Regions from separate parts of the Priestia sp. HNGD-A6 genome, predicted to be linked through region 1. Evidence: riboswitches for the same ligand, from Rfam matches in the RefSeq annotation. Region 1 holds a riboswitch; each other region holds the start of a gene.
The links. A riboswitch is a leader RNA that binds a small molecule or an ion and turns the genes downstream of it on or off. The one in region 1 is predicted to bind thiamine pyrophosphate.

Region 2: another riboswitch for thiamine pyrophosphate. It lies ahead of SCI76_RS11290 (thiamine phosphate synthase); the one in region 1 lies ahead of tenA (thiaminase II).
Region 3: another riboswitch for thiamine pyrophosphate. It lies ahead of thiT (energy-coupled thiamine transporter ThiT); the one in region 1 lies ahead of tenA (thiaminase II).

The regions. Positions count from the first base shown of each region.
Region 1 is NZ_CP138621.1:706,740-709,869, reverse strand. Features, by position in the region: gene SCI76_RS03670 (aldehyde dehydrogenase) at 1-440, shown strand, start outside; gene tenA (thiaminase II) at 468-1,157, opposite strand; TPP riboswitch at 1,253-1,351, opposite strand; gene SCI76_RS03660 (TspO/MBR family protein) at 1,578-2,324, shown strand; gene SCI76_RS03655 (hypothetical protein) at 2,626-2,808, shown strand; gene SCI76_RS03650 (sodium-dependent transporter) at 2,985-3,130, shown strand, end outside.
Region 2 is NZ_CP138621.1:2,242,099-2,245,228, reverse strand. Features, by position in the region: gene SCI76_RS11305 (CrcB family protein) at 275-673, shown strand; gene crcB (fluoride efflux transporter CrcB) at 674-1,060, shown strand; gene SCI76_RS11295 (hypothetical protein) at 1,112-1,327, shown strand; TPP riboswitch at 1,486-1,587, shown strand; gene SCI76_RS11290 (thiamine phosphate synthase) at 1,709-2,332, shown strand; gene thiO (glycine oxidase ThiO) at 2,316-3,130, shown strand, end outside.
Region 3 is NZ_CP138621.1:209,806-212,935, reverse strand. Features, by position in the region: gene SCI76_RS01130 (ethanolamine ammonia-lyase reactivating factor EutA) at 1-863, opposite strand, end outside; gene thiT (energy-coupled thiamine transporter ThiT) at 1,020-1,628, opposite strand; TPP riboswitch at 1,661-1,761, opposite strand; lysine riboswitch at 1,936-2,120, shown strand; gene SCI76_RS01120 (amino acid permease) at 2,224-3,130, shown strand, end outside.

The DNA.
Region 1 (3,130 bases):
AAAGTACGCTCACAATAGAACCTACGGTGTTAAGTGAAGTAAGCTGGACATCAGACGTTATGCAAGAAGAAATTTTTGGGCCTATTCTTCCTATGATTGAATACGAAACGCTAGACGAAGTTATTCATAAAGTTCAAGAAAAAGCTAAGCCGTTAGCTCTTTACTTGTTTACGGAAAGTGCAAATGTACAAAATGTCATAACGGAGCGTCTTTCATTTGGAGGAGGCTGTATAAATGATACGCTTATGCATATCGCTACGCCATATTTACCCTTTGGCGGAGTTGGAGAAAGCGGTACGGGCCAATATCATGGAAAAGACAGCTTTCAGACATTTTCTCATTTTAAAAGCATGCTGTCTCAAACAACCAAGTTTGATTTGTCATTCCGCTATCCTTCAGAGAAGCAAAACTTGAAAATGATTAAAAAATTATTGAAATAAAAAGCCTCCTGATAGGAGGCTTTTTCGTTATTTTGAAAGTGAAAGCTGAGAAAGCGGCCATTTTTCTTGTGTATACGCCATTTCCCAAAATAAATACTCCAGCTCACAGCTTTTGATAAAGTGATCTTTCATACGATTACGTTCTTCTTCAGTCGCTTGTTCGGCGAGTTCATCAAGCTTGTTACAAAACCATTGTGTTGTGCCATTCATTTCTTCATTATTATAAAACTGAATCCATTCATAAAAAGGATGAGAAGGAGATGGATTTACTTGTTCCGTAATGCGCTGGCCAATTTCAACGTACGTCCACGGACATGGAAGAAGCACGGCAATGATTTCCGCTAAGCTGCCTGTATGCGCAACGCTTGTCATATGGTTAATGTAGTGGCTGGCCGTTGGTGAAAGAGCCTCAGTGTGGAGGTCTTCATAGCGTACGCCTGCTACGTCACAAAAATTATTATGAGGGTGTACTTCACTATGTAATACCGTAGAAATGCCGGCATTAAAGGCTTCCATTTCGGTACGCGTGCGGCATTTTGTTAAAGCAGCGCCGTAAATGCGGACAAATGCTGTTAAGTATTCGTAGTCTTGAGAAACGTAGTGAATAAGCGCCTCTTTTGGCACGTCTCCTTCAGCAATTCCTTTAATAAAAGGGTGGTTAAAAATGGCTTCGTAAATATAGTTTGCTTCTTGTCTTAATTGAGATGAAAATGACATCAAAATCCTCCTTTAATATGAGGAAGTCACAAACAAGCACATAAAGGAAATAAAAAACACTCCGTTTATAAACGGAGTGGCAAAGGACAGTACAAAACTGAACATTGCCACTTTCCTACGCTGGTATGAGCCAGATCAGGTTCAAAGGGATCAAGAAAACTTGTCTCAGCCAGTCGGCACCCCTAGTGGACTTCCTATTAGTCTATGTTTAACTTACCATATATTCTGAAAAATAGAAAGCGTTATGGAAAATTGTTCCCTAACGGTTTTTATCTCTTAAAGAGGTAGCTTCTTGAAGCTATTTTTAATCATTTTTGTTTAAAAATGCATATTTTTAGGGGAGAAGAGGTATTAATGAAGGGAAGAGCCGTTTTCGTCTCCGAAACATTCCCATATAAATAGAAGAAAGGAGAGAACAAAATGGCAAAATTTCGTTTGTATGCTGTATTAAATACAGTAGGCTTGGCTATTACACTTCTTGTGAATTATTTAGCAAATGCGATTCCAATAGGAGGCAAAACAACGGCAGAGGCTTCTGCGCAAGTTCCTACGTTGTTTACACCAGCCGGTTATGCCTTTGCTATCTGGGGCGTTATTTATTTGTTATTAACCATTTGGGTTATACGCCAATTTTTTGCAAGAGAAGATCAAAAAGAAATATATGCACGTATAGGCATTTGGTTTTTTCTAAACTGTTTGTTAAATAGTGCGTGGATCTTTATTTTCCAAAACGATTACTATAAGTTATCCCTTTTAGTTATGCTCTTTATTTTAGGCACATTAATGATTGTATATTCCATTATTCAGCATTCTCGGATGACGACATGGTTTATGCGTCTGCCGATTTCGCTTTATCTTGGATGGATTTCTGTTGCGACTATTGTTAATGTATTTGTCGTATTTCAAGCAAATGGAATACAGCACTTGCTTGGCCTAAATGAATTAGCATGGACGATTATTATGCTGCTGGTAGGGGCTGCGCTGGGCATTATGTTTACATTAAAAAACCGAGACGCTGTTTATCCGCTTGTTTTTATTTGGGCTTATATTGCCATTGCGGTGAAACAAAGTGGAAATCAGCCAATTGTCATTACTGTTATCATCTCGATTGTTTTATTAGCAATTGCTATTATTGTGGGACTGATTAAACGCTATAGACGTTTTTAAAAAGAAGCTCTAGCTTTTGTAAGCTAGAGCTTTTTATGATGCTCTTTTGATTGTAAAAAAGCAGCTGTAAAAGCAATTAAGCTAATTAAAATACCAAAAGGAACAACAATTGGTACGAATGATAAAATAAATGTCATAAGCGTAACCTCCATGTTGCATCGGTGCATAATGAAAAATTCAACTTTTTAAATTGAAGTTCCGCTATTATAGTATGCTAGGCTTTATGTTTGGAGCCTATATGTTTAGAAATAAACGAAAAAGGCAACATACGTTACATATAGTTTATATAGGAGGAGTTAAAATGGAAACATATTTAGTGGCTTACACAGATAAAGACGATATGGAATATAAACAAGTGACGTGCGAGAGTTATGAAGATGCAGAGCGTACGGTTCTTCGTTTAGAGAGAGAAGGGCATATGCATATTGAAGAAATATCAAATCAAGAAGCCTACCGTGGAGACGAATCATCGTACAGAGAATAATTTTTGAATAGAAACATCAAACTCAAAATGAAGAGGCAGCTGCTTCTTCATTTTTTCTATTCTATATAGATATCGTTTTATAGAAAAAAGTAAAACGGGAATGATTTTCTTCTGCATTTATGGTACAGTACTAATCAGGTGAGTTTTGAGTTTAGAAGAGGAGAGAGTAACATTATATGAGTAAAGGAAATCAGTGGTCTTCACGCCTCGGTTTTATTTTAGCATCTGCTGGGGCAGCAATTGGTCTAGGAGCGATATGGAAATTTCCATACGTAACCGGAACCAGTGGCGGTGGAGCATTTTTTGCGTTGTTTATTTTATT
Region 2 (3,130 bases), 1.5 Mb from region 1:
GTCAACAAAAAAAACTTATACGATTAATGTGACTTAAAATAAGGGAAATATACCTTCTATACACGGTTTGTCATAAGGATACAGAAAGATTTTAAAATTTGGATTAAGTGGATTTTTAAGGGATATTTGAGGAGTAAAAAGGAAGTTTCATGCGACGATTTTCTCTTTCATTTTTTCATGACTTTTGGTGCAATAAACATATAGTTAAATGTTAAGGTAGAAATAAATTCCTTATGGTACACTTAAAGAAGAATTTATGAAACGGAGCGATATGATGAAAGCCATAAACTTAATCTCAATTGCCTTTGGTGCTATCGCTGGTACATATGCGCGTTATTTGCTAAATATTTCCTTATTATATACGGGCTATCCAATAGGAACGGTAATTGAAAACCTATTAGGAAGCTTCATACTAGGCCTATTAACAGGATTTTTTGCGTGGAAAAAGCCAAAAGAATGGATAAAGCTTGGACTAGGAGTTGGCGTGTGCGGCGGTTTTACAACGTATTCAACCTTTGCAGGAGACGTCATTTCTCTCACTCAGCACCATTTATTTTGGGGAGCCATTTATGTCATTGTCTCTTTAGTAGGTGGAATCCTTCTTGCTTTAGCAGGCTATCTATGCGGTGAAGCGGCAGGGAAAAATTTAGTGAAAGTACATGAGGTGAAGTAAATGAGCATAGTGAGCTTGGCACTTGGCGGGGCAGCTGGAGGAATATGCCGTTATCTTTTGGGTTTAAAAGTTACAAAAACAGTTTCAAACCCTCCTTTTCCAGTCTCAATGCTGTTTGTAAACTTGCTCGGTGCGTTTGGGCTTGGTCTTTTTTACGGTAGTTATTATGGAAAGGTTCCGAGTCATGCTTATGATGATTCAATATTTTTAATGATTGGCATTGGGTTTTTTGGTGCCTTTACCACTTTTTCAACGTTTAGTGTGGAAACCGTACAGTTAATTCGGGAAAAATCTTATCGGAAAATGTTGGCGTACGTGGGGATTTCAGCATTTGGAACAGTTGGTTTATTTACAGTCGGTTTACTGGCAGGAACGTTTTTATTATAAGTAAAGAGAACGTTTCTAGTAGGGAAAAACAAAAAGACGGAGAAGTAGAGAATGGATAGAAAAGCAGAAGTTTGGAAATACATTTTGTTGATTGTAGCTGTTGCAGGTCAGATCATTGGTTTTTTATTTTTATTTATAAATGTTGTGGCGGCATTTATTTTTTACGGTTTTTATATTCTAACTTTTATTATGTTACTCCTGCTGTTTATATGGGATCGGAAAAAGGAAAAAGACAAAGAAGAATTTGACGACTATACCGATTACTAACTATATAAAAAGCAGAATGATTCGGTGCGCCGGGCCTCTTAGTAAAGAAGCTTAAAAGATACATCTATAAAAGGAAGAGAGCCGTAAGAGCATAAAGAGATATTGTATTTACATCTAGTTGTGTTATAATTTTAAGTGCAAAAACAAAATCAATAAATAGCAATCACTAGGGGAGCTTTTTGAAGCTGAGACGGATGTATTTCGGACCCTTTGAACCTGATCTGGTTTGGACCAGCGTAGGGAAGTGGCGATCATGTTTACATAACGATGCATGCTAACCACTCTACGTTGTAGAGTGGTTTTTTGTATGTAATAAAGCCCTCTGCACAAGATGAAGTGATTGAAATTTCTCTTTATTCTGAATGGAAAGGTTTCGATCATGTGGATATTCCTAAATTTCATGTCATTACAACAGATAAGCAGCCAATCGAAGAGCTTCAAAAAATTTTAACGGCTATCGCGCCTTTTGCGGGCGCCATTCATATTAGAGAAAAAAAGAAAACGGCAAAGCAGATTCAATGTTTACTAGAAAGCCTACCATTTTGTCGCTCTAAAATTATTGTGAATGACCGAGTTGATGTAGCGCATGCTTTAAAAGCAAAAGGTGTACAGCTTGCCTATCATAGTTTAGACGTTTCGTTTGTTATAGACGCATTTCCTTCTCTTATTGTTGGAAAGTCAGTTCACTCTGTGGAAGAGGCTTTAGAAGCTGAAAAAGATGGTGCTCACTACATTTTATACGGACATATTTATTCAACACATTCAAAAAAAGAATTAAAAAGTCGAGGGATAGCGGCACTAAAAGAAGTAGTAGACGCTGTGCAGATACCGGTTATTGCCATTGGAGGAATTACACCTGTAAATGCCAAAGAGGTACTTCAAACAGGAGCACACGGTATAGCCGTGATGTCTGGTGTCATGCTTGCGCAAGATCCCCTGAAAGCGATTAAACAATATTCTCATATATGGACATCTGGAGGTGGAGAAAATGAAGCAGCATTATGATGTACTGTTAATCGGAGGAGGTATAATCAGCTCTTCTATCGCTTATCATTTGTCAAAACAAGGAGCGTCAGTAGCTATTCTTGAACGCAATCAAGTTGGTTGTGAAGCTTCAAGTGCAGCCGCTGGTATTTTAGGTGCTCAAGCTGAAATTGATGAAGAAGGTCCTCTTTTAGACCTTGCTATTAAGAGCAGAAGCATGTTTCCTGAACTGGTGAAGGAACTAAAAGAAAAAACGGCTATCGACGTAGAGCTCATTCAAAAAGGCTTATTAAAAGTCGCTGTAACAGAAGAAGATGCACACGTATTAAAGAAAAAAGCCGCTCAGCACCACCGGTGGGACAAAGATGTAAGATGGATCGATGTAAAAGAAGCGCGTTTGTTAGAACCCGGGCTCTCTCCAGACATATACGGAGCCATTACAATACCGGGAGACGGCCAGCTAGCTCCGGCTAAGTTAACACAAGCTCTTGCTCATGGAGCCTTGTATCACGGAGCAGATGTATTCGAATACTGTGACGTTCACTCTCTTATTATGGAAAATGAAACAGTAAAAGGGGTACAGACGTCCAAAGGCTCTTTTTATGGAGAAAAAGTAGTGATTGCAGCAGGCTCATGGGCTAAACGCTTTATTTCTTCTGAACATTTAGGCGAGGTGTTTCCTGTAAAAGGAGAGTGTATTGCTCTGCAAAGTCATAAGCCCCTGCTTTCTAAAACGATTTTTTTAGATGAAGGTTTTTACTTAGTCCCTAAGACTGGTGGAAGAATCGTAATCGGGGCAACTAAGCTGCAGCATGATTT
Region 3 (3,130 bases), 500 kb from region 1:
AGCAGCGGACCAATGTCTCCGTGTATGGCCACTTCCTTCACTGTTTTTGGTTTCTCCTTCTCTATCATGGCTCCTACTCCTCCCGAGACCATGATTGTCTCTGGCCGAGTAGAAGATCTTGTATGAGGGGAAACGAGCAGCAAAGAGGTTTGCTTCAGTGCGCTCACATAATCCACGGTTTCTTTAGCTAGCAATTTGCAAATAGACGAGAGTTTTTCAAATGTTGCTTTTTCGCCTTCTTGAAGCATCAGAGAATTATTTTTTAAAAATTCAGTTAAATAAGACGAAACGTAGGTAACAATACCATCTTCGTTTAGCCGAATTAATCTTCCGCCTACATGCAGGGTAAACGTTTCAATCACTTTTCCATTTTGACATAAGGCGATGTTAGCAGTGCCTCCACCTACATCAATGTTGGCAATCACTTTATTGGTTTCAGCAGAATGTTCGATTGCTCCCGATCCTTTTGCCGCTAACATTCCTTCTAAGTCAGCACCAGCTGTTGCAACAACAAAATTCCCAGCGTGTTCAGCTAGATAGTGAACGATACTCTCTGCATTTTGCTTCCGAGCCGTTTCTCCTGTGATGATCACAGCACCCGCCTCCACCTGATCTAAGGAGATTCCTGCTTTTTTGTACTCTTTTTCTAGTAATAGCGTTAACCTCCGAACATCGATTTCAACCTCGTTTACCATAGGTGTTGTATAGATGGAACTTGCATACGTTACGCGACGATCAATAATTTGACAGCCTGGCAGCGTAAACTGATTTTGTTGATTTGCTATTAACAGTTTGCTTACAATCAGTTTTGTTGTGCTTGTTCCAATATCTAAACCTATGCTCGTGATCCATTTCTGTAGCATACGATCAACCCTTTATCTCGTTTGAATATGTTGACTATCATAAAACAGTTTTTTGAATATTTCACTAACTATGTTATCAAACCTGACACACTTTTGTGTAAACAAAGGTGACAAATAAGAAAAAAGACTAAATCTTGGCAGATTTAGTCTTTTTTCTTATGATGAGTGTGATTTAGTTACAATCATTCTTGATGCCGATGGAATTAACAATGAAAGAATGACTAAGCAGGCTATTAGTGACCCTACCATTGAAATACCGTTCATTGAAAAAGAATACCACAGAGCGGACATACCCTTTGGTGCGTACGATCCCCAGAAAATAATACCAGCAATAAAGTGCCAGAAATAACGTGCGAAGCTGCCGATAATAAGGGATAAAACAATTAAAACAAAAGCTTTTGATCTGTTATTGGTAGCTAAATTTGTTTTAATAGATTGTGAAAAAATACCTCCAAAACCTATAAAAGCAAAAGCTACAATATATTCAATAAATGTTTGTAGCGCTGTTAAAATATAAGCTGTTCCTGTCGCTAACTGCAAAAGCCCCCATAATAGACCGGATAGAGCCCCGCCTTTTACTCCCCAGCGAAAGCACATAATAAAAATGGGCACCATGGAGAACGAAATGCTCACAGCCGTCGCAATTTTAATTGAAGGCAAAAGGTCAAGTAGAAGTGCCAATGCTGCAAAAATAGCTATTTCAATTTTAGCCTGTAAAGGTAATGCTTTATTCACGTTTCTCACTCCTGTTTTTGAATCATTCATATCAAACGGTTTACACAGGAGTAAGCAAATATATGCTACTATTCCCACATTCCTACGCTAGCGTTAACTAACAGGTTCAAAGGGTCTGAACATTTCGTTCACTCTCAGCACGGCGGCTCCCCCTGTGGTACGTTTGGATATTTATGTAGTATAAAGACAATGTTTATTATACCATACGTAACAAAATAGATTCGAGAGATTTCAAAGATGTTTCTATTTTCTGAATCTATTTTTTATAATGACAATCGTTTTAGTATTTGTTATACTTCTTTTATGTCAATTGAATATAAAAAACCCTCATCCTAATCGATGAGGTAGAGGTCGCAGTTTTTAATAGTAAAGTAACGGAAATGCAGAGAACATTGAGGATGTTGCTTGAAAGGAAAAATTGCCGAAGTTTAAATCACTTCTCGGTTGATTTAAGCTGGGGCTGTCTCCGAACAGGAACAGAACTGTCACATCATGCGAGTGATGTGAAGAGCTATCTTCACGGAAGGTTGACGCGGTTTTCAGATTTAAAAGCGCGCACATATACTGCGGGCTTTTTTTATGTTATCCCCGTCTCTTTCCGTACATTCGAAAGGAGTATTTATCTATGCAAGAGCAGCAAGAATTAAAACGTGGGTTGAAATCTCGCCACTTAACGATGATTTCATTAGGAGGAGCCATCGGAACCGGCTTATTCCTAGCAAGTGGTGGAGCAATTCACACAGCAGGACCTGGGGGAGCGCTTTTAGCTTACGCTATTATTGGCGTAATGGTTTACTTTTTGATGACCAGCCTAGCAGAGCTAGCAGCTTATATGCCTGAAGCTGGTTCATTTAGTACGTATGCGTCTCGTTTTGTAGATCCATCCTTTGGTTTCGCTCTCGGCTGGAACTACTGGTATAACTGGGCTATTACGATTGCAGCTGAATTATCCGCTGGAGCCCTTATTATGAAATTTTGGTTCCCGAACTCTTCTTCTATTTTATGGAGTGCCCTGTTTTTATTAATTATGTTTGGGCTTAACTACCTTTCTGTAAAAGGATTTGGTGAATCTGAATTTTGGTTTTCGTTAATTAAAGTAGTAACGGTTATTATCTTTTTAGTTATTGGTATTATGATGATTTTTGGTATCTTTAACAATGAAGCACCAGGTTTTAAAAACTTCACGCTTGGTGATGGACCGATTCACGGTGGATTCTTCACTGTACTAGGTATCTTTATGGCAGCTGGTTTTTCATTCCAAGGAACAGAGTTGCTTGGAGTCGCAGCTGGAGAAAGTGAAGATCCGGAAAAAACGGTTCCTCGCGCAGTTAAACAAGTCTTCTGGCGCATCTTGTTATTTTATATTTTAGCTATTTTTGTTATTGGGATGCTTATTCCATACACAGCGAATTCATTAGCAAGTGATGACGTGCGAGTAAGTCCGTTTACTTTAATATTCGAACGAGCAGGTCTGGCGTTTGCAGCATCAGCGATTAATGCCGTTATTTTAACAGCTGTTTTATCTGCTGGTA